One region of the Streptomyces sp. NPDC021115 genome, then DNA from elsewhere that is predicted to be linked to it. Evidence: riboswitches for the same ligand, from Rfam matches in the RefSeq annotation. Region 1 holds a riboswitch; each other region holds the start of a gene.
What was found. A riboswitch is a leader RNA that binds a small molecule or an ion and turns the genes downstream of it on or off. The one in region 1 is predicted to bind thiamine pyrophosphate.
Positions count from the first base shown of each region.

Region 2: it holds a riboswitch for thiamine pyrophosphate, as region 1 does, so the genes downstream of both, thiC (phosphomethylpyrimidine synthase ThiC) here and ACH4TL_RS00425 (thiamine ABC transporter substrate binding subunit) in region 1, are expected to answer to the same signal.
Region 3: it holds a riboswitch for thiamine pyrophosphate, as region 1 does, so the genes downstream of both, ACH4TL_RS12340 (purine-cytosine permease family protein) here and ACH4TL_RS00425 (thiamine ABC transporter substrate binding subunit) in region 1, are expected to answer to the same signal.
Region 4: it holds a riboswitch for thiamine pyrophosphate, as region 1 does, so the genes downstream of both, thiO (glycine oxidase ThiO) here and ACH4TL_RS00425 (thiamine ABC transporter substrate binding subunit) in region 1, are expected to answer to the same signal.

Region 1 covers NZ_JBIRQF010000001.1:108,239-115,381, forward strand. Annotated here, with positions in the region: gene ACH4TL_RS00415 (ABC transporter ATP-binding protein) at 1-831, opposite strand, end outside; gene ACH4TL_RS00420 (ABC transporter permease) at 847-2,460, opposite strand; gene ACH4TL_RS00425 (thiamine ABC transporter substrate binding subunit) at 2,556-3,629, opposite strand; TPP riboswitch at 3,625-3,728, opposite strand; gene rlmN (23S rRNA (adenine(2503)-C(2))-methyltransferase RlmN) at 3,826-4,932, opposite strand; gene ACH4TL_RS00435 (GntR family transcriptional regulator) at 5,525-6,271, opposite strand; gene ACH4TL_RS00440 (hypothetical protein) at 6,467-6,796, shown strand; gene ACH4TL_RS00445 (FtsK/SpoIIIE domain-containing protein) at 6,799-7,143, shown strand, end outside.
Region 2 covers NZ_JBIRQF010000004.1:299,058-306,200, forward strand. Annotated here, with positions in the region: gene ACH4TL_RS15305 (LacI family DNA-binding transcriptional regulator) at 1-25, shown strand, start outside; gene ACH4TL_RS15310 (metallophosphoesterase) at 257-1,354, shown strand; gene ACH4TL_RS15315 (hypothetical protein) at 1,557-2,426, shown strand; gene ACH4TL_RS15320 (maleylpyruvate isomerase N-terminal domain-containing protein) at 2,423-2,665, opposite strand; gene ACH4TL_RS15325 (hypothetical protein) at 2,687-3,142, opposite strand; gene thiC (phosphomethylpyrimidine synthase ThiC) at 3,248-5,008, opposite strand; TPP riboswitch at 5,001-5,117, opposite strand; gene ACH4TL_RS15335 (YibE/F family protein) at 5,187-6,599, shown strand; gene ACH4TL_RS15340 (SsgA family sporulation/cell division regulator) at 6,630-7,064, opposite strand.
Region 3 covers NZ_JBIRQF010000003.1:521,113-528,255, forward strand. Annotated here, with positions in the region: partial or broken gene ACH4TL_RS12325 (LuxR C-terminal-related transcriptional regulator) at 1-63, shown strand, start outside; gene ACH4TL_RS12330 (IlvD/Edd family dehydratase) at 142-1,848, shown strand; gene ACH4TL_RS12335 (triphosphoribosyl-dephospho-CoA synthase) at 1,942-2,823, shown strand; TPP riboswitch at 2,836-2,931, shown strand; gene ACH4TL_RS12340 (purine-cytosine permease family protein) at 2,914-4,329, shown strand; gene ACH4TL_RS12345 (APC family permease) at 4,411-6,033, shown strand; gene ACH4TL_RS12350 (serine hydrolase domain-containing protein) at 6,208-7,143, shown strand, end outside.
Region 4 covers NZ_JBIRQF010000009.1:224,354-231,496, forward strand. Annotated here, with positions in the region: gene ACH4TL_RS27010 (SRPBCC domain-containing protein) at 1-256, opposite strand, end outside; gene ACH4TL_RS27015 (thiazole synthase) at 303-1,046, opposite strand; gene thiS (sulfur carrier protein ThiS) at 1,163-1,363, opposite strand; gene thiO (glycine oxidase ThiO) at 1,360-2,586, opposite strand; TPP riboswitch at 2,585-2,698, opposite strand; gene ACH4TL_RS27030 (NAD(P)/FAD-dependent oxidoreductase) at 2,907-4,139, shown strand; gene ACH4TL_RS27035 (Rv2175c family DNA-binding protein) at 4,263-4,628, shown strand; gene thiE (thiamine phosphate synthase) at 4,727-5,377, shown strand; gene metF (methylenetetrahydrofolate reductase [NAD(P)H]) at 5,496-6,413, shown strand; gene ACH4TL_RS27050 (hypothetical protein) at 6,454-7,143, shown strand, end outside.

The DNA.
Region 1 (7,143 bases):
TCGGACGAGCAGCCGCACCGGGCCGCCCGGCCGGGATCCTGGCGGCACCGGCAGCTTGCCCCAGGGGGTGTCGGCGATCTCGCCGTGCACGGTCGCCCCGACCACGTTGTCGAAGCCGAGGAAGCGGGCGACGAACTCGTTCGCCGGGTGCTGCCACACCTCCAGCGGGGTGCCGGACTGGGCGATCCTGCCGTCCTCCATCACCACCACCCGGTCGGCGAGCGCGAACGCCTCGCCCTGGTCGTGGGTGACGGCGAGGACCGTGGTGCCCAGCCGCGCGAACAGCTCCCGCAGCTCCATGACCAGCCGCTCCCGCAGCCCTCGGTCGAGCTGGCCCAGCGGCTCGTCCAGCATCAGCAGCCGCGGCCGGGGCGCCAGCGCGCGGGCGAGCGCGACGCGCTGCTGCTCACCGCCGGACAGCGAGTCGACGGCCCGCCGCTGAGCGCCGGGCAGCCCGACCAGGTCCAGCAGTTCGGCGACGCGGCGGTCCGCCTCCGCGCGTCCCGTCCCCCGCATCCGCAGCCCGAAGGCGACGTTGCCGCCCACGTCGCGCTGCGGGAACAGCTGATGGTCCTGGAACATCAGCCCCACCCCGCGCCGGTGGGTGGGTATGCCGCGCTGATCGCGGCCCCCGAGCCACACCCGGCCCGAGGCGGCACGCTGGAGTCCGGCCACCACGCGCAGCATCGTGGACTTGCCGCTTCCGCTCGGGCCCAGCACGCACACGGTCTCGTGCTCGGCGACGGCCAGGTCGACGGCGTCGAGCGCGTCATGGCGTCCGTACCGGACGGACACCCCGTCCAGGCGCAGCAGTGGCGTCGGCGGCGTCATCAGGATCCCCCCATGTCAGAACTCCCCCGAGCGGTCGGTGCGGATGCGCTCCAGGACCAGCAGGGAGCAGGCGCACACCAGCATCAGGATCGTGCTCAGGGCCATAGCCTGCCCGTAGTTGAGCTGTCCCGCCCGGCCCAGGAAGCGCGCGACGGCCACCGGGAGGGTGGGCAGGTCGGGGCGGGCGATGAAGACCGTCGCCCCGAACTCGCCGAGCGAGACGGCGAACGCGAAACCCGCCGCGACCGCCAGCGCCCGCCCCACCAGCGGCAGATCCACCTCGCGCCAGGCGCGCAGCGGGGACGCGCCGAGCACGGCGGCGGCCTCCCGCAGCCGGTGATCCACGGCCCGCAGGACGGGCAGCAGGGTGCGGACGACGAACGGCACGCCCACCAGGGCCTGCGCGAGCGGGACGATGAGCCAGGAGGCCCGCAGATCCAGCGGGGGTTCGTCGAGCGCGATGAGGAAGCCGAAGCCGACGGTGACGGCGGAGGTGCCCAGCGGCAGCATCAGCAGGGCGTCGAAGCCGCGGACGAGACGCCCGGCCCTGCGGGTGAGCGCGGCGGCGGCGAGACCGCCGACGACGACGGCGAAGAGGGTGGCGACGGCCGCGTACTGGAGGGAGTTGCCGATGGCGTCCACGGGGGCCACGAAGAAGGTGCCGCCGCTGTCGGCGGCGGACTGGAGCGCCTCGTAGTACGTGAACCCGTAGCCGTCAGGCCCGTGGAGCGAGCGTTCCACCAGCACCGCGAGCGGCAGCACGATCAGCAGCGCCACGACCGCCAGCACCCCCGCGAGCAGCCCCCACTGCGCCGGGCCCTGGGGGCGGCGCGCGGTCCGGGCGGCGTCGACGAGCCGCAGGGCACCCTCCCGGCGCCGTACGGTCCAGGCGTGCAGGGCGAGCACGGCCGCGACCGCCGCGAACTGGACGAGGGTCAGCACCGCGGCCGTCGGCAGGTCCAGCAGCTGCGCGGTCTGCCGGTAGATGGCCACCTCCAGGGTGGCGTAGCGCGGGCCGCCGAGGATCTGGATGACGCCGAAGGAGGTGAACGTGAACAGGAAGACCATCAGCGCGGCGGCGGCCACGGCGGGCCCCAGCGCGGGCAGGGTGATCCGGCGCCAGGCCGCGAGGCGGCTCGCGCCGAGCACCCGCGCGGCCTCCTCCTGGCGCGGGTCGAGCTGCGCCCACAGCCCGCCGACGGTGCGGACGACGACCGCGTAGTTGAAGAAGACGTGGGCCAGCAGGATCGCCCAGACGCTGGTGTCGAGCCGTATCCCCCACAGCTCGTCCAGCAGCCCGCCGCGCCCGAGCAGCCCCAGGAACGCGGACCCGGCGACGACCGTCGGCAGCACGAACGGCACGGTCACCACGGCGCGCAGCAGCCCCTTGCCGGGGAAGGCGAAGCGGGCGAAGACATACGCGCCGGGCAGCGCGACCGCCAGCGTCAGCCCGGTCGACGCGGCCGCCTGCCAGCCGGTGAACCACAGGGTGTGCAGGACGGACGGGTCGCCCAGCACCTCGGGTATCCGCCCGAGCTGCCACCGGCCGCCGGTGCGCAGCCCGCGGGTGACGATCGCGGCCACCGGATACGCGAAGAAGACGGCGAAGAAGGCGAGCGGCACTGCCATCAGGGCGAGCCGCACGGCGGCGCCGCGCAGCCTGCCGCGACCGGCCGCGGGCTCTGGCTCTACAGAAGCCGCGGGCTCTACAGAAGCCGCGGGCTCTACAGAACGAGCGAGGACCATGCCTTGACCCAGGACTCACGGTTCTCGGCTATCTTCCGCGGCGGCAGGGTCGCCGGATCGGCGATCTTGACCCCGTACCGGGTGAAGACCTCCGGCAGCTTCGCGCCCTCGCGCACCGGATTGACGTACATGTTCAGCGGTACGTCCTCCTGGAAGCGCTTGGTCAGCAGGAAGTCCAGCAGCGCCTTGCCCCCCTTGGTGTTGCCCGCGCCGTTCAGCAGCCCGGCGAACTCCGTCTGCCGGAAGCAGGTGCCGTCCGCCACCCCGGTCGGGGCCTTCGCGGGCTTCGACTTCGCGTCCGCCACCTCGGCGGGCGGGCTGGAGGCGTAGGAGACGACGAGCGGCTTGTCGCCCTTGGCGCCGCCCGCCGAGCCGGAGAACCGGTCGTAGTACGCCTGCTCCCAGCCGTCGACCACCTCGACGCCGTTGGCCTTCAGCTTCTTCCAGTAGTCCTTCCAGCCGTCGTCGCCGTAGCGGGCGGCGGTGCCGAGCAGGAAGGCGAGACCGGGCGACGAGGTGGCGGCGTTCTCGGTGACCAGCAGGTTCTTGTACGCGGGCTTGGTCAGATCGGCGAACGACCTGGGCGGTGCGAGCTTCTTGCGCGCGAACCAGGCGCGGTCGTAGTTGACGCAGATGTCGCCGTAGTCGACCGGGGTGACGCGGTGCTTCGCCCGGTCGGGCTGGAAGGCCGCGGGGACCTTGTCCAGGCCCTTCGCCTCGTACGGGGTGAACAGGTCATTGTCGAGCGCACGCGAGAGGAGGGTGTTGTCGACGCCGAAGAACACATCGCCCTGCGGATGGCTCTTGGACAGGATCGCCTGGTTGACGGCCGCCCCCGCGTCACCACCGGCCTGCACCCGCACCTTGTAGCCGGTCTTGCGGGTGAACTCCTTGAGGACCGCCTTGGACGCCGCGAACGAGTCGTGCGAGACCAGGGTGACGGTCTTGGAGTCCTTGCCGTCCGCCGCGCCCCCGCCGCAGCCGGTGAGCACTCCGGTGCCGAGGGACCCGACGAGGGCGGCGGTGACGGCACGCCGGAGATGGCTGTTCATGGTGAGGCTGACTCCCTACGCCGGTATGACCCGGATCAGGTTGGAGGGTCTGCGGCCGTGCCGCACTCTCAGCGCTGTCGCGCTCCCCTGTCGGAATGTTCACTTGTCCGTCGTCGCGGGACGGTGGTACGCCGGTGATGCGAAGGCACCGTATCAGCCGGTGGCCGGATCAGCCCGTGGTCGGATCGGCCGGTGGTCAGCGCTCCGTGGCCGCCAGCTGGCCGCACGCCCCGTCGATCTCCTGCCCCCGGGTGTCCCGGACGGTCACCGGCACCCCGTGCGCCTCCAGGGCCGCCACGAACGCCCTCTCGTCCTCGGGCCGGGACGCCGTCCACTTGGAGCCGGGCGTCGGGTTGAGCGGGATGAGGTTGACGTGCACCCGGTGGCCCTTGAGCAGCCGCCCGAGCAGATCGGCGCGCCACGCCTGGTCGTTGATGTCCTTGATCAGGGCGTACTCGATGGAGATCCGGCGGCCGGACTTCTCCGCGTACTCCCACGCCGCGTCCAGGACCTCGCGCACCTTCCAGCGGGTGTTGACCGGCACGAGGGTGTCGCGCAGCTCGTCGTCGGGCGCGTGCAGGGAGACCGCGAGACGGCACTTGAAGCCCTCGTCGGCGAACCGCAGCATCGCCGGGACCAGCCCCACCGTCGAGACGGTGATGCCGCGCTGCGACAGACCGAGGCCGTCAGGCTCGGGGTCGGTGAGGCGGCGGATCGCGCCGATGACCCGGTTGTAGTTGGCCAGCGGCTCACCCATGCCCATGAAGACGATGTTGGACAGCCGGGCCGGGCCTCCGGGGATCTCCCCGTCCCGCAGGGCCCTCATCCCGTCGACGATCTGGTGCACGATCTCGGCGGTGGACAGATTGCGGTCCAAGCCCGCCTGGCCGGTGGCGCAGAACGGGCAGTTCATGCCGCAGCCCGCCTGGGAGCTGATGCACATGGTGACCCGGTCCGGGTAGCGCATCAGCACGGACTCGACCAACGTGCCGTCGAAGAGCCGCCACAGGGTCTTGCGGGTGGTGTCGTCGTCACAGCTGATGTGCCGCACGACGCTCATCAGGTCCGGCAGCAGCCCGGCCGCCAGCTTCTCCCGCGCGGCGGCCGGTACGTCGGTCCACTGGGCGGGGTCGTCGGTGTAGCGGGCGAAGTAGTGACGCGACACCTGACCGGCCCGGAAGGGCTTCTCCCCGAGGGCGGCGACAGCCTCGCGGCGCTCGGCGGGCGTGAGGTCGGCGAGATGCCGCGGGGGCTTCTTGGCCCCACGCGGCACGGCGAAAGTGAGTTCTCCGGGCTTAGGCATGGTTTTCCCAGTGTCGCAGATCAATTCCCGTGACCTGCGGCGGACGATTGTGACTCCTGTCGGCAGTGGTCGTCATCTGTCGTCGTTGATCCCCCTCGGACGGCCCACAGACGGCCCGAGCCTTCCCCACTTCCCCAACCCACCACCCTCCCCAGCTCCCATCCCGTCGCCGTCGTCCCACACACCGTGGAGCAGGCGTGGTTCAGGGCGTCAAGGTGGAGCGCGCCACTGTACGAACGACCTTGACGCCCTGGGCCGCGTCTGCTCGGCTCTGCCTGGGACGACGGTGACGGGATGGGAGCTCCCCGCGCACGCCACGATGGACCTGCGGGCGCAGACGGAGCCCCCGCCATCCCGGAGCCTGAGCGCCCCCGCCGGAGGCACGGTCTGCGGCTTGCGCCTGTGTCGGCCGATTGGGTCTCGACCATTGACCCCGGCCTATCTCGCCTGTGGGCGCGCGTCGGCGGACGGTGCGCGGCGCGGGCCGGAGGCAGGAGCAGAGCGCGACCGGGAGCCGGGAGCGCGCCCGGCGAAGCGAAGCGCAGCCGGGGGCTTGATGAGGTAGAGAAACCTGTAACAGCTCACGGATCGATCACTTGGGGGCTGAGTCGACCTGCCAAAGCCCGGGAGCATAGACGTCTTCCCAGACTTCGATAGGGCCGTCAGCGTCGTGGAAGGTCGTGTGCAGAACGAGGACGGGCACGGCAGCTTCGAACGGTACGTAGACCTCTAGAGCAGCGAGTTCGCTGGAGCTGGCCAGGCGCGCGGTTCGTCGTTCTGGGAACCGAGTGATCTCCTTGCCGGTGCGCTCGGTGTACGTCGTCTGCCAGAAGGGCTTGAGCTGCCCCTGTTGCAGGACTTCCGGGACGGCTTCAAGGACTCGTGGGTGAATGCAGGAGATTGCGACGACGCTGGGCTTCCCCTCCAGATGGAACACCCGCCCCCGGATCACGATCTCATCATGGAGCTCGACCCCGAGCTGTTCGGCGATGTCGACGTCAGCGCAGCTCCGGAGGATGGCCGTGTGATCACTGCTGGTCTCCCCACTCGCGTACATGCGCCCGCTCTTCTCTAGACGCTCTAGTCGGGCAGCTCCGGTCACGGGGACAGGGGAGACGAAGACACCGGCCCCCTTTCGGGCCTTGGCAAGACCCTCGCCCTGAAGGACGCTGAGCGCCTGTCGCACGGTCATGCGCGCCACCTTGTAGGTGGCCATCAGGTCGTTTTCACCCGGCAACCGGTCCCCAGGGGCGTATTCGCCCGACATGATCGCGTTCCTTAGATCATTCGCGATCTGTTGATACTTCCTCGGCTTGCGGGCGTTGCTCTGGTCGGCCATGGACGGTCGTCCTCTCTCGGTCTCTAGACAGCCTACGGCGTCACTAGTCAGCCGAACACCCGGCACGTCCGGTAGTGCAAGCCCTGGTCTACCTAGAGAACTTCTTGACATCTCTAGAACAGTCGGCTCTACTGGAGCCTACCTAGAGCAGTTGCCCGTCTGGGAACTGTGCCGCCTCGTCAAGGAGTGGCTGCAATGCCTTCGTTCAAGATCGATACTTCGACCGCCACGGTGTTTGTCGCGACCGCGCCGACGCCGAAGCTGGTGAACAAGCAGACCAAGGAGCAGGCCGTAGACAAGGAAACCGGCGCGTTCCTGTCCACGGTGGGGCTGCTGATCTCCGATGAGGGTGAGGGCAACCTGTACCAGGTGACCGTGCCCGAGACGGGTATCCCGGAGGGACTGACGCCGGGCACCCTGGTGTCGGTGGTCGGCCTCAAGGCCCGGGACTGGGAGAACACCTTCAACGGCCAGACTCGCCACGGCATCGCGTTCCGCGCGACCGCGATCGTGACGGGGGCCTGATCGTGTCGGACCTGGTGACGCTGCTGGAGATCGGTACACCGCTGGCCGGTGCTGGTGGTCTGGGCTACGCCAAGATCAAGGCCCCGGCGGTGTACTGGTCCCTGGTGGGCATGCCCATCACCCGGGCCCGGTTCGCCTTCACCTACAGCTCCACCATGGACGTGTGCGGGCTAACCGTCGCTCCGTCCCGGTTCCGCGCCTTCCTCTCCCGGGCCGTCACCCGTAGCCGGGAGGCGCAGCCGGTACCGCCGAAGGTGCGCCGGGTCCGCCCCACCTCGACCGGGCTACGGGTGACCCTGCGGCTGCCCGCCGGGATGGAACCCGCCGACGTCGCCGCCGCCTCGAAC
Region 2 (7,143 bases), on a different contig from region 1:
GCCGCGCAGCCGCGCCGGAGGATGATCTGAGAGTGACTCAAGGATGACCCGAGAAGGACTTGGAGTCTCTGGGCCTCCCCTACCGGGCCAATCCGGGATAAAAGAACGTCCGAGCGGGACCGGGCACCGATTGACTGCACCCTGGTGCGTCACAATGCCTCACGGTCATTCCTATGATGGGCGGACGACACCGCGGACCGCCATCGACCAGGCAAGGTCCACAAGGTGGCACGGCGGCGCGATGGTGGAGGGGTCGATGACTCAGGGGGCCGGTCTGGAAGCCACGGCAGGGACCACGGCGGCGATGTCGCACGTGCCCGCGTACGGGGCGTCCACGCCGCCCGGCCCGGTGCCTCCCGCACCCGCGCCCGCCCCGCTGCCCGACGGGTACACCCCCACCGAGAAGCTGCCGGTGCTGGGCCCGGGGCACACCCTCGCGGACACCCCGCTGGTGCCGCCGCAGGACCGCCCGACGATCGCGCTCAACTCGGTGACCGATCCGGACGCCGATCCGCTCGCCGACGGCGAGGGCCCCGGCCCGCTGTTCGTCGTGGGCGACGTCCACGGCTACCTCGACGAGCTGCGCGAGGCGCTGGCCGCCCAGGGCCTGATCGACGACAAGGGCAGCTGGGCGGCCGGGAACGCCCGGCTGTGGTTCCTCGGCGACTTCACCGACCGCGGCCCGGACGGCATCGGCGTCATCGACCTGGTGATGCAGCTCTCCGCCGAGGCCGCCGCCGCGGGCGGCTACTGCAAGGCGCTGATGGGCAATCACGAACTGCTCCTCATCGGCGCCAAGCGGTTCGGCGACACGCCCGTCAACTCCGGCGCCGGCACCGCCTCCTTCCAGGCCGCCTGGCTGCTCAACGGCGGCCAGCGCACCGACATGGAGCGGCTGGAGGACCATCACCTCCAGTGGATGTCCCGGCTGGACGCGATGGCCGAGGAGGACGGGCATCTGCTCGTGCACTCCGACACCACCGCCTATCTGGACTACGGCGACTCCATCGAGGCCGTCAACGACAGCGTCACCGAAGCGCTCCAGCGCAGTGACGCGGACGAGTGCTGGGACTTGTTCCGCAAATTCACCAAGCGCTTCGCCTTCCGCGACGAGGACGCCGGACCGATGGCCGCACGCGAATTGCTCGGCGCCTACGGCGGGGAGCGCATCGTCCACGGGCACAGCCCGATCCCGTATCTGCTGGGCGAAGTCGGCTCGGAGGACGGCGAGGACGACGGCACGCCCGCGGTCGAGGGCCCGCATGTCTACGCGGACAATCTCGCGGTCGCGATGGACGGCGGCATCACCATGGCCGGAAAACTGCTGGTCGTCCAACTCCCGCTCGGCGTCTGAGGGCGACATGAGCGGGATACGGGCGCGCACGCAAGCGGACGGAGGGCCCCACCGGGGCTGAGCAAATCACGAAACTTGCTGTCTCCTCGCGCCGGATCGGCTCTACCATCGGTTTATCCGTCGCAGGCTCTCCTCCGTTTCCGGCCCGACTGCCCGGCGAAAGCCGGACACCAAGGCCCTACGGAGTATCGGGGGATGCACCATGAAAAGCGCTCCGCACCTGTTCGCCGAGGACCGCCCGGAGTTCGAGCGAGTTCTCGACGAGGTGCTGCGTACCGCGGACCACCGACCGGATCTGAAGGGCATAGGACAGCGGCTCACCGCCGAGCAGCTGCGCTCCATGGCGCTCAGCGCCTCGGCCGCCATCACCGCGTGCGCGGCCGCCGAGTACCAGGACTACGTGCTCGCCCGCACCAAGCTGCGCGAGCCCGCCCCGCCCCTGCCGATCCCCGGGGCGCGGGAGGACGACGGCGACCACGAGCACTCCGCCGGTTTCACCGGCGCCCTCCTGGACGCCTCCGGAGCGGGGCTGGTCCCCATGCTCGCCGTCCTCGCCCCGGTACTGGCCGGAACCGCCGCCATCATCTTCCTCCTCGTCGGCTATGTGCTGCACGTCCTGGACCCCGCGCCGTCCATCTCCCAACCGATGATCACCGCGGGCTGGTTCTTCGCCGCGCTCACCGCCGCGGGCATCCTGCTCGCCGCCGTCGGCCTCCTCATCACCGCCCTGCGCAACGGCTCCAGCGCGATCCGCGGCGAGGCCCTGGCCGAGCAGCTGGAAGAGGTGGACCGCACCAGAGAGGCATGGCGGCAGGCCCTGCTGGAACGGGGCGTGCTGCCCTTTCTGCGCGAGGCGCTGACCAATCCGTCGGCCCCCACCCCATGGACCGCGCCGACCCACACCTCATCGGCCTACGTCCCCGGCCACTCCGAGGCGGGCCGCACCCCCCACCTCGGCTACAGCCGCCCGGGCTTCAGCACCGACGACGAGGGCCCCAAGGCCCGCCCCCGCTACAGCAGCCCGGACTACACCAGCCCCGAATACGGCGGCCCGGAGAACCAGCCGGACTAGCCGGCAGCCCACTCCGCCCGCGCGGCCCACTCCCCGAACGTGTCCCCGGGCCCCGGGGCGACCTGGTCGTCCGTCAGGGCCGACACCAGATGCGCATGCCCCAGCAGCACATGCCCCACCAACTCCCGCACCGTCCACTCACTGCACGGCGTGCCGAGCGCCCACTCGTCGTCCCCGATCCCGTCGAGGTGCTGGGCGAAGCGCTGATTGGCGATGCGCAGGGCGCGTAAGTTGTCCATGGCTGCTCAGATAGGAGGCCGTCACCTGTTCCGTTCGGCGGCCCGACCGATCTCCACCTTCTGCGGGGCGTCACGCGGGAAGGTCCACACGTGGTGGCTGGTGCTGACCGCGGTCAGGCAGGTGTCGTCGAGGGATACCTCGGCGAACGGGTCCGACTCGGAGCACACCGCGAGCCACTCCAGGGTCCGCCGGCCGTCGTCCCGGGTCAGGGCGACCCAGCCGATGCTGCCGTGGGCCGCGGATTCGCCTCCGAAGGCGCGGTATCCGGCATAGCGGCACGATGCGAGGACCAAGTCGACGTCCAGCCAGTGGTGGGCGGTCCACTCCGTGGCCTGAAGGACCTCCTCCGCCCGCGACCAGCCTTCGGTCGCCCAGAACCGCATCACCGACAACCGACCGTCCCCGAAGACGATCACGTCACCGTCAGGCGCCTGTCCATCGCGCCACCGCCGTTGAACGTCCGCGTCGGTCCCCATGCGTCGCATACTGCTTTGCCGGACGGGACGACCGCCACCTGGCGAAGCCGCCGGGCCCCGGAAACAGCGTTCCCGGGAGCCCGGCGGCCAGATTCCGCGATCGGGTCAGTCGGCGATGGGCAGGTAGACCCGGTTGCCCGCGGCCGCGAACTCGCGGGACTTCTCCGCCATTCCGGCCTCCGCCTCCGCCTCGTCCATCGCGTCGCCGTGCTCGCGGCGGATGTCGTGGCTGATCTTCATGGAACAGAACTTCGGCCCGCACATGGAGCAGAAGTGAGCCGTCTTGGCGGGTTCCGCCGGGAGCGTCTCGTCGTGGAACGAGCGTGCCGTGTCCGGGTCGAGGGCCAGGTTGAACTGGTCCTCCCAGCGGAACTCGAAGCGCGCGTCGGAGAGCGCGTCGTCCCAGGCCTGGGCGTCGGGGTGGCCCTTGGCCAGGTCGGCGGCGTGGGCGGCGATCTTGTAGGTGATGACGCCGGTCTTCACGTCGTCGCGGTCCGGCAGCCCCAGGTGCTCCTTGGGGGTGACGTAGCAGAGCATCGCCGTGCCCCACCAGGCGATCATCGCGGCGCCGATGCCTGAGGTGATGTGGTCGTAGGCGGGCGCGATGTCGGTGGTGAGGGGGCCCAGGGTGTAGAACGGGGCCTCCTCGCAGATCTCCTGCTGGAGGTCGACGTTCTCCTTGATCTTGTGCATCGGGACATGGCCCGGGCCCTCGATCATCGTCTGGACGCCGTGCTCCTTGGCGACGCGGTTGAGCTCGCCGAGCGTGCGCAGCTCCGCGAACTGGGCCTCGTCGTTGGCGTCGGCGATGGATCCGGGGCGCAGTCCGTCACCCAGCGAGTAAGTGACGTCGTACGCCGCGAGGATCTCGCACAGCTCCTCGAAGTGGGTGTAGAGGAAAGACTCCTGATGGTGGGCCAGGCACCAGGCCGCCATGATCGAGCCGCCGCGGGAGACGATGCCGGTCTTGCGGCGGGCGGTCAGGGGGACGTACGGCAGCCGTACGCCCGCGTGGACCGTCATGTAGTCGACGCCCTGCTCGGCCTGTTCGATGACGGTGTCCTTGTAGACCTCCCAGGTCAGCTCCTCGGCCTTGCCGTCGACCTTCTCCAGCGCCTGGTAGAGCGGCACCGTGCCGATGGGTACGGGGGAGTTGCGCAGCACCCACTCGCGGGTGGTGTGGATGTTGCGGCCGGTCGAGAGGTCCATGACCGTGTCGGCGCCCCAGCGGGTCGCCCAGGTCATCTTCTCGACCTCCTCCTCGATGGACGAGGTGACGGCGGAGTTGCCGATGTTGGCGTTGACCTTCACCAGGAACCGCTTGCCGATGATCATCGGCTCGATTTCCGGGTGGTTGACGTTGGCGGGCAGCACGGCCCGGCCCGCCGCGATCTCCTCGCGGACCACCTCGGGGGAGACGTTCTCGCGGAGCGCCACGTACTCCATCTCGGCGGTGACCTCGCCCCGGCGCGCGTAGCTGAGCTGGGTGGCGGACCCGTCGCGGGCCCGGCGCGGCTGGCGCGGCCGTCCGGGGAAGACCGCGTCGAGGTTGCGCAGGCCCCCGCGGGGCGCGGTGTGTTTGAGGCCGTCGTCCTCGGGCCGGAGCGGACGGCCGGTGTACTCCTCGGTATCGCCTCGGGCGACGATCCAGTTCTGCCGCAGCGGCGCGAGGCCGCGGCGGACGTCGGTGTCGATGTGGGGGTCGGTGTACGGACCGGACGTGTCGTACAGCGTCACGTCCTGGCCATTGGTGAGGTGCACGCGGCGAACCGGGACCTGGATGTCCGGGCGGGAACCCGTGACATATCCCTTGTGCCAGCCGAAATCGGCAGCGTTTTCGCGCATGTGTGCATCCTGCTGAGTCATGAGACCCACTCCCTACGCCGGCATTACCCGGTAACAGGTTCAGCGGTCGGCGCAGCTGTCGCGTCAGCGCCCTCTCAGCCCGGTGCTCCGAGCTCCCGCGATTGCAAAGGTGCCCCCACGCTAACGGTTTCCCCGCGTACCTGAACAGGGGGCCTCGCTCTCTTGCGATGATGCGACGGTGACCGCGACACAGCAGGACCATCCGCCCGAGCAGCCCCACGCGTCCGGCCGGCCACCCGGCCACACCCACTCGCACGGCCACAGCCATGCCCATGCGCACGGTCCGGCGGCGCCCGTCTCCGCGCGGCTGCGCAAGGTCATCGCGGTGGTGCTCATCCCGTTCGCCGTCGCCGTCGTGGCCGGTCTTGTCGCGCTGTGGCCGGGTGGCTCCGAGCACACAGCGCAGGGCCGCAGCGGGCTCGGTTTCGACCAGGAGACGGTCGCCGGGCGGGTGGTGAAGGTGGCGGAGGTCGACTGCGCCGACGTCAACGCGCAGCCGCAGGCACCCACCGAACCGGGTCAGCAGGGCGGCGCCACGAACCCCGGCGGCGCCACGGGCGGCGGGAGCGGCGGCGGCAAGAGCGTCTGCGAGAAGGCCACCATCGAGGTCACCTCGGGCAAGGACAAGGGCCGCACCTTCCCCGAGATCGTCCAGCCGAACGCCTCACGGAAGTTCAGCGCCGGGCAGGAGGTGAAGCTGAGGTACGCGCCCCAGGCGCCGAAGAACCTCCAGTACTCGGTCTCGGACGTGGACCGCTCGTTCCCGATGGCCCTGCTCGCCGGGGTGTTCGCGCTCGTGGTCGTGGCCGTCGGCCGACTGCGCGGCATCTTCGCGCTGGTGGCGCTGGCCATCAGCTTCGGAGTGCTGACGCTGTTCATCCTCCCGGCGATACTCCAGGGCTCGAATCCGCTGGTGGTGGCGATCGTCGGGGGCAGCGCGATCATGCTGCTCGCGCTCTACATGTGCCATGGGCTGAGCGCCCGGACGTCGGTCGCTGTGCTCGGCACCCTGGTCTCGCTGCTGCTGATCGGGGTGCTCGGCTCGCTGTTCATCGGCTGGGCGTCGCTGACCGGCAACACCGACGACCAGACGGGTCTGGTGCACAGCCTCTATCCCGACATCGAGATCAAGGGACTGCTGCTGGCGGGGGTGATCATCGGTTCGCTGGGCGTGCTGGACGATGTGACGGTCACCCAGACCTCGGCGGTCTGGGAGCTGCGGGAAGCGGACCCTCGCGGCGGCCGCCGCAAGCTCTACGCGGCCGCGATGCGCATCGGGCGGGACCACATCGCGTCCGTCGTGAACACCCTGGTGCTGGCGTACGCGGGCGCCTCGCTTCCGCTGCTGCTCCTCTTCTCGATCGCGGACAGCGGGGTGGGAACGGTGGCGACGAGCGAGATCGTCGCGGAGGAGATCGTCCGCACGCTGGTGGGCAGCATCGGGCTGGTCGCCTCGGTGCCGGTGACCACGGCGCTGGCGGTGCTGGTGGTCTCCGCGGACCACACGCCGGACGACGGCGCGGGCAGTGGCGGCGGAGCGAGCGGTAACGGCCGGGGCCGCGGACGGCGCCGTAAGACACGCGCACGCTGACCGACTACGCGTAGCGGTTACGTACCGGCGTTACGCGTACCGGTCCTCGGCCAGGATGCGGTCCAGTTCCGCGTCGAGATCGCCGACCGGATCGCAGGCCGCGGGCTCCTCGCCGAACGGGACGAGCCGGTCCGTACGGTCCAGGAAGGCCACCAGCGGCGCCGCCCCGGCCCGGAACAGGGCCCTCTCGGCCCCCACCTGAAGCCTGATGAACACGTCCGAGAGCCCTTCGGGCGAGGCCGGTGCGATCCGCACATCGCCCTCGCCGGTGGGTTTGCTGAGCCCGTCCAGCAGCAGCTCACGGGCGAAGGCCCAGCTCACCGGCGCGTCGCCGGGCAGGTGGAAGGTGATCTCGACCGCGTAGGGATCGCCGCTGTCGTACGACAGCTCGACCGGGATCCGGAAGGACAGTTCCTGCGAGACCAGAAAGGTCATCGTCACTTCCGCCTGGACTGTGTCACGCATGTCACGCATCGTTCGCCGCCCCGGGTAGTTCAGACTTGGCCGACTCTGGAGCGTAGCGACTCGATTGCGGGGCGGAGTC
Region 3 (7,143 bases), on a different contig from region 1:
CGCACCGACCGGCGCGTGGCCGCCGTGCCGCACTATCTCAGGGACGCGCACCGACGGTCCTGACGTGCGCCCGGGGCCTGAAACACACCGGTAGTGGGCAGCGTTCCCCCGCACGGATCGTCGAGAGATCGGAAGGTTCGTATGAGTGGCACGCACCGGTCGCGGCAGTGGTACGAGGGTGAGTCCCGCGACGCGTTCATCCACCGTGCCTGGATGCGGCGCGGCCTCCCCGACCACGCCTTCGACGGACGCCCCCAGATCGTCATCTGCAACACCTGGTCCGAACTCACACCCTGCAACAGCCACTTCCGCGAGATCGCCGACCATGTGAAACGGGGCGTATGGGAGTCCGGCGGGGTGCCGCTGGAGCTCCCGGTGCCCTCGCTCGGGGAGACCCTGCTGCGCCCCACCGCGATGTTCTTCCGCGACCTCGCCGCGATGGTGACCGAGGAACTGATCCGGGCCAACCCCGTCGACGGTGTGATCCTGCTCGGCGGCTGCGACAAGACCGTACCGTCCCTGCTGCTGGGGGCCGCGTCGGTCGATCTGCCCACCCTGATGGTCACCGGCGGCCCCATGCTCAACGGCTCGTGGCAGGGGCGTCCGCTGGGCTGCGGCACCGGGGTGTGGGAGCTGAGCGAGGAGGTACGGGCGGGCCGGATGGCCCGCTCCGAGCTGCGCCGGGCCGAATCGGCGATGATCCGCAGCCGGGGGCACTGCAACACCATGGGCACGGCCTCCACCATGGCCTGTGCCGCCGAGGCACTGGGCATGGCCCTGCCCGGCAACGCGGGGCTCCCGGCCCCCGACAGCAGGCTGCTGGAGCTGTCCCACGCGGCGGGCAACCGCATCGTCGCCATGGTGCGCGAGGACCTGCGGCCCAGCGCGATCCTGACGGCGGAGGCGCTGCGCAACGCGGTGCGCGCGGTGGCCGCCATCGGCGGCTCCACCAACGCGGTCGTCCATCTCCTCGCCCTCGCCCGCCGGGTCGGGGCGGACTTCGGGCTGGACGACATCGACCGCGCGGGCCGTGGCATCCCCCTGCTCGCCGATGTGCAGCCCGCCGGTGCCCACCTCATGGAGGACTTCCACCGCGCCGGTGGACTGGACGCCGTCCTCGGGCAGATCAGGGACCACCTCGAACCGGCCGTCACCATCACCGGCCGCCCGCTGACCGAGGAGCTGTCCGGCCGCTCCAGCGCCGACCTCACCGTCATACGCGACGCGCGGGACCCGATCGCCCACGACGCCGGGCTCGCCGTGCTCCGCGGCAACCTCTGTCCCGACGGGGCCGTCATCAAGCCCGCCGCCGCCACGCCGGAGCTGCTGCGCCACCGGGGCCGCGCCGTGGTGTTCGACGGGATCGAGGACTTCCGGACCCGCATCGACGACCCGGAGCTGGAGGTCGACGCGTCCGATGTGCTGGTCCTGCGCGGCTGCGGGCCGCGCGGCTACCCCGGCATGCCCGAGGTGGGGAACATGCCGCTGCCGCCCGCGGTGCTGCGCTCCGGGGTGCGGGACATGGTGCGGATCAGCGACGCGCGGATGAGCGGCACCGCCTTCGGCACCGTCGTCCTGCACATCGCCCCCGAGTCGGCGGCGGGCGGCCCGCTGGGCCTGGTACGGACCGGCGACTGGATAGAACTGGACGTCGAGCGGCGGCTGTTGAGGCTGGACGTACCGGACGACGAACTCGCCGCACGGCAACCGGTGACCGCCGCCGCGCCACCGGCCACCAGCGGATGGGAGCAGATCTACCGTGACCACGTCGAACAGGCCGACCGCGGCGCGGGGCTCGATTTCCTCTCCGGCACCCGCGGATCGTACGTGGCCAGGGAGTCGCACTGAGGGCGTCGCGCTTAAGGGCGTGGCACCGGGCCCCACAGCGGGATCACAGGAAGGACCCAGGCCCGGGAAAGGTCCGCCGCCTAGCCTCCGGGCATGCCCACGACGCGCTCCACGGACGACGCACTGGCGCAGACCGCCGTACGAGCCCTGATCTCCCAGGCGGAGCTGACCCCCAAACCGGGCCTCGCGGACACCCGTGACCTCCAGGCCCGCGCCACCGGCACCGATCTGCTCGCGCTGCGCTGGTCGGCCAAGTCGCTGGCGCCCGGGTTCGCGGCCATGGCCGCCGCCGCGCGGCGCCCCGGCGAGCCGACCCGGGCGCTCCGCGAGGAGCTGGGCGCCATCGGCCGCTGCGCCGAGTGGACCATGGCGCGGGCCGGTGGCGGCCCGGCCACCGGCGGTGTGCACCACGGGGCGCTGTGGGTGCTGGGGCTGCTGGTGGCGGCCGCCGCCCTGACACCCGGCGCCACGCCCCGGGAACTGACCGCCACCGCCCGCGAGCTCGCGGCCCACGCCGACCGCCGTGCCCCGCGCAGGCCATCGGCGGGCTCGCAGGTGTCCGCCACCTACGGCGCGGCGGGCGCGCGCGGCGAGGCGCGGGCCGCCTTCCCGCACGTACGCCGCGCCCTGGACACCCTGGCCACAGCCCGGGCCGCGGGCGCCACCGAGACCCAGGCCCGCCTCGACGCGCTGCTCACCGTGATGAGCACCCTCCAGGACACCGGGCCGCTGTACCAGGCCGGGCCGCCCGCCCTCCGGCGGGTGCAGGACGGGGCGCGCGGTGTGCTGGAGGCGGGCGGCACCGCGACGGACCGGGGCGCCGCCGCCCTCGCCACCCTCGACGCCGAACTGCGCGAGACGGGCATCGCACCACGTGGGAGCGCCGCACTGCTGGCCGGTGCGCTGTTCCTGGACGCGCTCCCGGCAGCGGCCGGGACCGGCCCCCGGGACCGGGCCCCCGGCATGAGGGGTTAGCCTGGGGGCGCTCCACCGGACACGGGGTGCCCCCACGCGGGGGCTGAGATCACACCCGTCGAACCTGAACCAGTTAGCACTGGCGGAGGGATGTCATCGATGCCACGGCCGCATGCTGCCACTGATCCGGCGCCCCTCGGCGCGGAATCCGTCTTCGACGGGCGGATGCCCTCCGCGCCCGGCGATCTGCGCGTCGAGGCGCGCGGTATCGCGCCGGTCCCGGAAAGTCACCGCTACGGCGGCCCGGGGCGCCTGTTCACCGTGTGGTTCGCCCCGAACCTGACCATGACCGGCGTGTTCACCGGAACCGTCGGCATCGGCCTCGGCCTGGACTTCGCCACCGCGCTGGCCGCCGTCGTCCTGGGCACCCTCATCGGTGCCGTACCCACCGCGTATCTGGGCACCTGGGGCAGCCGGACCGGGGCCGGGCAGCTGCCGCTGGCGCGGCTCGCGTTCGGCCGGGCCGTCGGCGTGCCCGGCGTCCTCCAGTGGCTGTCGTCGGTGGCCTGGGACGCGCTCATCGGGCTGTTCGGCGGTGACGCGCTGGCCCGGCTGTGCGGGCTGCCGTTCTGGCTGGGCGTGCTGATCATGATGGCCGCCCAGGGGGTGCTCGGGGTGCTGGGCTACGAGGCCATCCACCGGATGCAGAAGCTGATGACCTTCGTCCTCGCCGCCGCCTTCGCCGCCCTCGCCGTCAAGCTGCTCGACGGTGTCCACCCCGCCGCCACCGGGTCGGCCCATGGCGCGGACCGCGTCGGCGCCTTCGTCCTGACCAGCACGATCGCGCTGAGCCTGGCGCTGTCGTGGGCGCCGTACGCCAGCGACTTCAGCCGCTATCTGCCCCGCGACACCTCCCGGACCCGCATGTTCTGGTGCACCCTGCTCGGTGTCACCGTGTCCTTCGTGGCCGTCCAGACGCTGGGGCTGTGGGGCGCCTCCGTCTTCACCGACCAGACAGCCCGCGGTGTCGAGACGGCGCTCGGCGGCGGGGCGCTCGGCGCGTTCGGGCTGCTGGCCGTGGCGCTCGCCGCGCTGTGCAGCAACGCCATGAACGACTACAGCGGCTCCCTGGCCCTCCAGACCGCCGGTGTCCGCATCCCCCGCCCGCTGGCCGCGGCCCTCGCCGCCGCGCTCGGCTTCCCGCTGGTGCTGTGGATGCACGCCGCCGACACCACCGCCCGATTCCAGAACGTGCTGCTGTTCGTCGGCTACTGGATTCCCGGCTTCGTCGCGGTCGTGGCCGTCGACTGGTTCGCCCGCGCCCGCGCCCGGGGCGGCGCGCCGGTCGACCTGGCCGCCGAGCGCGCCCGCCCGCAGCCGTGGTGGCCCGCGCTCCTGGCGTTCGGCGCCGCCTTCGCCGCCGCCGTGCCCTTCATGGACACCGGCCTGTACACGGGCCCGGTGGCGGCCGCGCTGCACGGCGCCGACCTCGCGTACTACGCCGCCTTCCTCGCGGCGCTCCTCATCTACGTCCCGCTCAGGCTCGGGCGTCGCACGGCCCGCTGACGACGCGGGCACCGGGACCGGCGGGGCGCGTGGCACCCTGGGCTCTCGTATGATCCCGCACCACCCGAGGAGACGTGCCACGTGCCGCAGAACCAGCCAGCGGAGTCCATCGCCGCCCCGGCGGTGCTCGCCGAGGAGCGCAGACTCCACAAGGACCTCGGCTTCTGGGGCCTGACCGCCATCGGGTTCTCCAACATCCTCGGCTCCGGCTGGCTGTTCGCGGCCCTGTACGCCGCCCAGACCGCCGGGCCCGCCGCGTTGCTGTCCTGGATCGCGGCGGGCGCGCTGTGCGCCCTGATCGCCCTGGTCATGGTGGAGCTGGGCGCCACCCGCCCGGAGGGCGGCGGCACCGTGCGGTGGCCGCTGTACGCGAGCGGGCGGCTGGTCGGCACGATGGTCGGCTGGTCCGTCGTGCTGTCCGTCGGCGGCACGGCCGCCGAGATCAGCGCGATCATGCAGTACGCCGCGCACTATCTGCCGGGGATCTACGACGGCGGCCACCTCACCCTCCCCGGCCTCGGCGTGGCGGTGGGCTTGAGCGTCGTGCTCACCGCGCTGAACTGGTTCGCCGTGCGGATATTCGCCCGGCTCAACAACCTGGTGTCGGTGTTCAAGGTCGTCGTCCCAGTGCTCACGATCGTCGCGCTGTTCCTGTCGGGCACCCACTCGGGGCGCCTCACCGAACACGGCGGTTTCGCGCCGTACGGCTACGCGGCCTGCCTCACCGCCCTCGCGGGGGGTGGCATCGTGTACTCCGTCAACGGCTTCCAGGCCCCGCTGGACTTCTCCGGCGAGGCCCGCAATCCACGCCGTTCGGTACCGGCCGCGGTGCTCACCGGGATCGGCCTGGCCGTGCTGGTCTACCTCGGGCTCCAGCTGGCGTTCCTGTACACCGTCCCGGACTCGGTGCTGGGCCACGGCTGGCAGGGGGTCAACTTCGAGTCGCCGTTCGGCCAGCTCGCCCTCATCCTCAATCTGCACTGGCTGGCCACGCTGCTGTACGCGGACGCCGTGATCTCCCCGGGCGGTTCCGCCTACGTCGGGGTGGCGATCGACGCCCGGCACACCTACGCCCTGGCCAAGAACGGCCTGCTGCCGCGCTTCTTCATGCGCATCGACCCCGCGTCCGGCATGGCACACCGGGCGCTGCTGCTCAACCTCGCGGTCATCGTCGTCTTCATGCTGCCGTTCGGCGGCTGGCAGGACATCGTGAGCGTGATGGGGGACATGTATCTGCTCATCTACGCGGCCTCGGCGGTGGCCGTCGCGGTGTTCCGGGCACACGACCGGGAGCGGGGAGTGCCCCGGGCGGACGGGCAGGTGCCGGGGGTGCGCTGGATCGCGCCCCTCAGCTTCGTGGTGGCCAGCGAGTTCGTGTTCTGGTCCGGCTGGGACGATCTGCGGCTCGCCCTGCCCCTCGTCCTGGCCGGGGTTCCGCTGTTCCTGCTCCAGCGGCGCACCACCGGCGGCCTGCCCGCCCTCGGCGAGCTGCGGCACGGCGCCTGGCTGGTCTTCCACCTCGCCGCGCTGACCCTGCTGTCGTGGCTCGGCTCGTTCGGCGGTTCCGGCCAGTTGCGGGCGCCGTACGACACGGTCGCGGTGGGCGCGCTCGCGCTCGGCGTGTTCGCGTGGGCGGTGCGCTCGGGCGCCGCGCACCTCAGGGCGGGCGCCACGGACGTGCCGCCCATGGCCCCGTCGGTCTGAGCCGCCCGCTCCGGGGAGCCGCGTCGCGCTCTGGCGCGGTGCGGCTCCTTTCGCCGATGATCGAAAGTCGACCCACCGCGCACGACCCACCGCGCACGACCCACCGCGCACGACCCACCGCGCACGACCCACCGCATACGACCGCATACGATCCGCCATGGAGGATGAGCCGCGATGAGTGCTGGCAGTGCCCGACCCCTGCCCGAGAGCACACCCGCCGCGCAGGGTGTGGACGCCCGAGGCGTCGGCGCGTTCCTCGACGCGCTGGAGGCGGCGCCCGGAATCGAGCCGCACAGCCTGATGATCGTGCGCCACGGCCAGCTGGTCGCCTCCGGCTGGTGGGCGCCGTACACCCCGGACCGGCCGCATCTGCTCTACTCCATCAGCAAGAGCTTCACCTCGACGGCGGCCGGATTCGCGGTGGCCGAGGGGCTGATGAGCCTCGACGACCCGGTGCTCTCGTACTTCCCCGAGTTCGACGGCGACATCACCGACCCGCGCAGCCGGGCCATGCTCGTCCGGCACGTGGCGGCCATGGCCAGCGGGCATCTGACCGACGCCCGGGAGCAGGCGTTCACCCGCGACCGGGACGAGCCCGTGCGCGGCTTCCTGCTGACCCCGCCCGACCGCGACCCCGGCACCGTCTTCGCCTACAACCAGCCCGCCACGTACAGCCTCGCCGCGATCGTCCAGCGCGTGACCGGGCAGTCGCTCATCGACTATCTGCGGCCACGGCTGTTCGACCCGCTGGGGATCGGCGAGACGGCCTGGTTGCAGCGTCCGCCCGGCCGCGACCTCGGCTTCAGCGGGATGTACGCCACCACGGACGCCCTCGCCCGGCTGGGCCTGCTGTACCTGGGCAACGGGATGTGGGAGGGCCGTCAACTGCTGCCCGCCGCATGGGTGGCCGAGGCGACCCGGGCGCGGATCAGCAACGCGGACGGCACCGCGGAGGGTGCGGCCTCCGACTGGCAGCAGGGCTACGGGTTCCAGTTCTGGCGGTCCCGGCACGGCTACCGGGGCGACGGGGCGTACGGGCAGTTCTGCCTCGTGCTGCCCGACCACGACGCGGTGATCGCCATGACCGGCGACACCGTGGAGATGCAGACG
Region 4 (7,143 bases), on a different contig from region 1:
GGGCGCGGTCGGGCGCATGGGCCAGCCGGAAGCGGAAGAGGGCGTCCGGGACCGCCCGCTCGACCTGGCCGTGGAACTCACCGTGCTCGTCCCAGCGGAAGCGGACGGTGCCGCCGGGGCGCGGATCGATCTCGCAGCCGCCGGGGGCGTACCAGGTGCGGATGTGCTCCGGAGTGGTCAGCACCCGCCAGACGCGGTCGGCGGGGGCGGGGACGTAGATCTCGCGCTCGATCCGGTCGGCCACGGTCACGGTCACGGCGACCACCTCCGCCTCCCACGGTATGCCGGTCCGTTTCAGCCCGTTACGCGAACGCGGGCCGCTCCGGGTCGAGCGCGGCCAGGCCCTCCGCGGGGGAGGACGCCTCGGCGAAGTGGCGGCGGGGGATACGGCCCGCCCGGTGCGCCAGCCGCCCCGCGGCGACCGCGTGCCGCATGGCACCCGCCATCAGCACCGGCTCCTGGGCGCGTGTCACGGCCGAGGCCAGCATGACGGCCGCGCAGCCCAGCTCCATGGCCAGCGCGGCGTCGGACGCCGTGCCCGCGCCCGCGTCGAGGATCACCGGGACCCCGGCGCGCTCGGTGATCAGCTGGAAGTTGTGCGGGTTGCGGATGCCGAGGCCGGAGCCGATCGGCGAGCCCAGTGGCATGATCGCCGCGCAGCCGACGTCCTCCAGCTTCCGGGCCAGCACCGGATCGTCGTTGGTGTACGGCAGGACCGTGAAGCCGTCGTCCACCAGGGTCTCGGCGGCGTCCAGCGTCTCGATGGGGTCGGGGAGGAGGGTGCGTTCGTCGGCGACGACCTCCAGCTTCACCCAGTCGGTGCCCAGCGCCTCGCGGGCGAGCCGGGCGGTCAGCACGGCCTCCCCGGCGGTGAAACAGCCCGCGGTGTTGGGCAGCGGGCGGATGCCGTGCCGGTTCAGCACGGACAGCACCGAACCCTGCACCGTGGGGTCGAGGCGGCGCATCGCGACCGTGGTCAGCTCGGTGCCGGAGGCGATCAGCGAGCGCTCCAGGATGTCGAGGCTGGGCGCGCCGCCGGTGCCCATGATCAGGCGGGAGCCGAAGGTCGTACCGGCGATGGTGAGCGGATCGGCGCCGGTGAGGACCTCGTCGAGGGTGGTGGGCTGCGACGTGGCGTGGGACGTGGCGTGAGACATGGGGTTCAGCCTCCTTGGACCGCGGTGAGGACCTCGACGCGATCGCCGTCGCCGAGCGGGGTCGCGGGCCACTGGCCGCGCGGGACGACCGTCTCGTTGACGGCCGCGGCGACGCCCGAGGGCGCCTGGGTGAGGGTCGCGACGACCCCGTCGAGGGTGGTGCCGTCGGGCAGCTCCCGGGGCTCGCCGTTCACGGTGACGGTCATGCGGTGTGCTCCTGTACTGCGGCTGCCGCTGTGGTGGGAGGCGCGAAGCGCCGAGGGGAGAACGGGCGTGCCTCGGGCGGGAGTTCGCCACGGTGAAGCGCCTCGGCCATGACATCGCCGGTGATCGGGGTGAGCAGGACGCCGTTGCGGTAGTGGCCGGTGGCCAGCTGGAGGCCCGGCAGCGCGGTCGGGCCGAGCAGCGGGGCGTTGTCGGGAGAGCCGGGGCGCAGCCCGGCGAGGGTCTCGACGAGCGGCAGTTCGGTGATGCCGGGCACCAGCTCGTGCGCGTCGCGCAGCAGCTCGTACACCCCGCCCGCGGTGACCGTGGTGTCCCAGCCCAGCTCCTCGGTGGTCGCGCCGACGACCAGCTCGCCGTTCTCGCGCGGGACGAGGTAGACGTGCCCGCCGCGCACCACGGCGCGCACGGTCCTGGACAGGAAGGGCGCGTACGGGCCGGGCACCGACAGCCGCAGCACCTGGCCCTTGACCGGGCGTACGGGCGGCAGGACGTCCTCGGGGACGCCGGGGAGCCGTCCGCTGAGGCTGCCCGCGGCCAGCACGGTCTGCCCGGCGGTCAGCCGGGTGCGCGCACCGTCGGCCAGCTCGGCCCCGGTGGCCCGGCCGCCGTCGCGGTCCAGCAGCAGCCGCTCCGCGCGGACGCGGTGGAACACCACCCCGGCGCGCTCGCACGCCGTCAGGAGCGCCGCCGCCAGCCGTCGCGGGTCGATCTGGTGGTCGCCGTCGACGCGCAGGCCCCCGCGCACGCCCGGCGCGAGCATCGGCTCCAGGCGCCGGCATTCGCGTCCGTTCAACCACTGGGCGTCAAGACCGAGCCGCTGCTGGAAGGCGTGCAGCTCGCGCAGATGGGCGCGGTCGTCGGCGTCGAGCGCGACGGAGAGCGTGCCGCAGGTGCGGAAGCCCAGGTCATGGCCGCTCGCCTGCTCCAGCTCCGCCACGAAGGACGGATAGCGGCGCGCCGAGTCCAGATTCAGCCCGAGCAGGGTCTGCTCGCCGTAGTGCAGCTCGGTGACGGCCGCCAGCATCCCGGCCGCGACCCGGGCGGCCCCGCCGCCGGGCGCGGCGTCCGCGAGGGCGGTGCGCAGGCCCCGCTGGGCCGCCCGCCAGGCCGTGACGAGGCCGATGATGCCGCCGCCGATGACGAGGACGTCGTACGGCGCTTCGTCGGCGGTCGTTCGATGTGGTGTGTGGGGTGGCGTGTGCATGGGCTGGTCGCCCCCTCCCTTCGCCGGCATGACCCGGATCAGGTTCGTACGGTCGGAGGCCGCGCCAGCCTCCCTCTCAGCCCGGTGCGCCCGGGCTCCCGCGAGTGCTCTGTCCCGCCACCCTAGTACGCGCCCCGAATCGCCCGGAAGGGAGCGTCCCGGGCGGCGTCGGCCGCCGGGCCCGCGGCGCGCCCGTACGAAGCGGCGTCCGGCCCGGCGTCCGGCCCCTCGGGCTGTGCCCGAGATCTCGTCGTGCGCTCTGCGGTCCGCCCCACCTGCCGCAATACAGTGATCGTGTGAGCGATGAGACGACGAAGACGATGGCGTCCTCGGCGGGTGGCGGCGGACAGCGGGTGGTGATCGTCGGCGCGGGCATGGCGGGCGTGCAGACCGCCGTGGCGCTGCGGGAACAGGGCTGGACCGGGGAGATCCTGCTGCTGGGGGCCGAGCCCCATCAGCCGTACGACCGGCCGCCGCTGTCCAAGGCCGTGCTGCTCGGCAAGGCCGAAGGGTCCGCGTTCGACGTGGACTTCGCCGCGCTCGGCATCGGGCTGCGCCTCGGCGTGCCCGTGACCGGGCTGGACACGGCCGGGCGGACGGTCGAGACGGGGTCCGGGCCGGTCCGCTACGACGTCCTGGTGATCGCCACCGGCGCCGAGCCGATCGCCCTGCCCGGCAGCGAGGACGTACCGGGCGTCCACCTCCTGCGCACCCTGGACGACGCCGAGCGGCTGCGCCCGGTGCTCGCCGGGCAGCAGGAGATCGTGGTGGTCGGGGCGGGCTGGATCGGCGCGGAGTTCGCGACCGCCGCCCGCGAGGCGGGCTGCGCGGTGACGGTCGTCGAGGCCGCTGACCGGCCGCTGGCGGGCGCCCTCCCGGCGGAGGTCGCCGCCCATATGACCGGCTGGTACGCGGACTACGGCGCCACCCTGGTCACCGGCGCCCGGGTGACCGCGCTCGACGCCAACGGGCTCCAGCTCGGCGACGGCACCCGGCTGCGCGCCGGTGCGGTGGTCGTCGGCATCGGGGCCCGGCCCGCGACCGGCTGGCTGGCCGGTTCGGGCATCGCGCTCGCCGAGGACCGGTCCGTCGCCGCCGACGAGGGACTGCGCACCTCGGCGCCGGACGTGTACGCGGTCGGCGACTGCGCGTCCTTCCCGTCCGCCCGCTACGGGACGCGGCTGCTGGTGCACCACTGGGACAACGCGCTCCAGGGGCCGCGGACGGTCGCCGCCAATGTGGTCGGCAGCCGGACCGCGCACTTCCCCGGCCAGGTCTACGACCCGGTGCCGTACTTCTGGTCCGAGCAGTTCGGGCGCTTCGTGCAGTACGCCGGACACCACTCCGACGCCGACGAGCTGGTCTGGCGGGGCGACCCGGACGGCGCCGCCTGGTCGGTGTGCTGGCTGCGGGACGGGGCCCTGGTCGCCCTGCTGGCGGTCGGCCGTCCGCGCGATCTGGCCCAGGGCCGCAAGCTGATCGAACGCGGCGCCCGGCTGGACCGGACCCGGGCCACCGATCCTTCGGTGCCGCTGAAGTCCGCCGTTCTGTGACCCGCCGGTACGCCCCGGCGGGTGGGGGCGCGGGGCCCGGCGGGACCGGCGGGCCCCGGATCCGGCGGCCGCACGGCGGACGCCCGGCTACCCACTGTCAGTCCCAGATGGCAGGCTTGTTCCGTGACCGAGATTGACGCAAAGATCGATGCTCTCGTCCCCGCCTGGCTCACTCTCCCCGACATCGCCGACCGGCTCGGCGTCGAGGTGACTCGTGTGAGGCAACTGGTCAAGGAGGGCCAGCTGATCGCGGTGCGCCGTGGCGAGAACAGGGTGCTCCAGGTGCCCGAGGACTTCATCGGTGACGGAAAGGTCGTCAAGGGCCTCGTGGGCACCTTGACGCTGCTCAAGGACGACGGCTTCAGCGACGAGGAGATGCTGGAGTGGCTCTTCACCCCCGACCCGAGCCTGCCGGGCACCCCGGCGCAGGCGCTGCACGAGAATCGCGGCACGGAAGTGAAGCGGCGCGCGCAGGCGCTCGCCGTCTGACGCCGCCCGCCGTTTCCTGAACCACCACCTGGCGTGCGGACCGGGGCCCGACGGCACCCCCGGCCCGCACGCCGCACGACCCGGGGGGAAACCCACCCATGACCGCACGTGAGCAGCTGGCCGACGCCCGCCTCTACCTGTGCACCGACGCGCGCAAGCGCCAGGGCGACCTGCCGGAGTTCCTGGACGCCGTGCTGGGCGCCGGAGTGGACATCGTCCAGCTGCGGGACAAGGGCATGGAGGCCGCCGAGGAGCTGGACCACCTCGCCGTCTTCGCTGATGCCTGCCGCCGCCACGGCAAGCTGCTCGCCGTGAACGACCGGGCGGACGTCGCCCACGCCGCCGGTGCCGACGTGCTCCACCTGGGCCAGGGCGACCTGCCGGTCCCGGCCGCGCGCGCCATCATCGGCGACGGCCCGCTGATCGGGCGCTCCACCCACGCCGAGGCCGAGGTGGACGCGGCGCTGGCCGAGCCCGGCGTGGACTACTTCTGCACCGGCCCCTGCTGGCCCACCCCCACCAAGCCGGGCCGTCACGCCCCGGGCCTGTCCCTGGTCCGTCACGCGGCCGCTCAGCGCCCGGCCCGGCCCTGGTTCGCGATCGGCGGCATCGACGCGTCGAACCTGGACGAGGTGCTGGAGGCGGGAGCACGGCGGGTCGTCGTGGTGCGGGCCATCACCGAGGCCGCGGACCCTGCGGCGGCCACGGAAGCCCTGGCGAAGCGTGTGCGAGCGGCAGATGTCCGGTAGGTGTCGGAGTTGAGCCCGGCTCGGTGATTCCGTCCGCATTGCGGACAGGAGACCGGCAAAACCCCCATAACCACGCTGCCGGGTGGGCGCCGACCACCCGGCTGGCTAACCTTCCCGTATGGCCCTAGGTACCGCTTCCACCAGGACTGATCGAGCCCTTACCGTGCGTGACCTGCTCGCGTCGGGTGAGCAATCGTATTCCTTCGAGTTCTTCGCCCCCAAAACGGACAAGGGGCAGCACACGCTGTGGAACGCCATCCGCCGGCTGGAGGCCGTCTCACCGACCTTCGTCTCCGTGACGTACGGCGCGGGCGGCTCCTCCCGTGAGGGCACCGTCCGCGCCACCGAGCAGATCGCGACCGACACCACCCTGACCCCCGTCGCGCACCTGACCGCGGTCAACCACTCGCTCGCCGAGCTGCGCAACATCATCGGCCAGTACGCCGGTGCCGGGATCCGGAACATGCTCGCCCTGCGCGGCGACCCGCCCGGCGACCCGATGGCCGACTGGGTCAAGCACCCCGACGGCATCACCTACGCCGCCGAGCTGGTCCGCCTGATCAAGGAGTCCGGGGACTTCTGCGTCGGTGTCGCCGCCTTCCCCGAGATGCATCCGCGCTCGACGGACTGGGACACCGACATCCGTCACTTCGTCGACAAGTGCCGCGCGGGCGCCGACTTCGCGATCACTCAGATGTTCTTCTATCCGGAGGACTATCTGCGGCTGCGCGACCGGGTCGCGGCCTCGGGCTGTACGACGCCGATCATCCCTGAGATCATGCCGGTCACGAACGTCAGGCAGATCGAGCGGTTCGCACAGCTCAGCAACGCCGCCTTCCCGCCGGAGCTGGCCGAACGCATCCTGGCGGTCAAGGACGACGCGGCGGCTGTACGCTCGATCGGGATCGACTACGCGACAGAGCTGTGCGCGCGGTTGATGGCCGAGGAGATCCCCGGGCTGCACTTCATTACGCTCAACCACTCCACGGCGACGCTGGAAATCTACAAGAATCTGGGACTGCACCAGCGGTCCTGATGACGGCGGCCGACGGGCAGCCGCACTGAGAGGGGCGGGCATGGGCTGGACGGTCCTCTACATCGCTTTCGGCGTCGTGGCGCTGTGGCTGTTGGGAGAGGTACTCCTTCAGTACAAGGCGCGGCTGCGCTGGCGGCTGCTGGCCTTCGTCGGCTTTCTGGGCGTCGTGGTCGGGGTGCTGATCCCCGCGGTGGTGGTGATCGCCATCGGCGCGATCGCCTTCGCGATCGGCCAGACCTACGTCACGCTCTCCTTCCGCCAGGGCTTCGAGAAGGGCTGGGCGCTGGACGGCATCCCCGGGGTGCCCGGGCTCGGCCGCGGCGGACGCGAGCGCGACCCCGGCCCGGAGGGTCCGGAGCCCGAGCCGGTCCTCCAGGTCTCGGACCTGGAGGACATCCCGGTCTCGCGGCCCGAGCCGCCGACCTACCGGCCGGAGCCGCTGCCGGACGACACCAGCGAGTACGGCGTGTACGAGGAGCCGTCCCCGTTCACCCCCGCCTCCGGTGGCTACGCGGACCCGAACGCCGGGTACAGCCCGTACGAGACGTACGCCGGGTACGGCGCGCAGGACGGCCACGACATGCAGGGTGCTGGGGCCCAGGGGCAGGGCTACGGTGACGTGGGCTATGGCCAGGGCCAGGACGTGTACGCGGACGCCGCGCAGTACGGCTACCAGGACCAGGCGTACGCGGGCTACCAGCAGGACCCGTACGCCGGTGGCTACGACCAG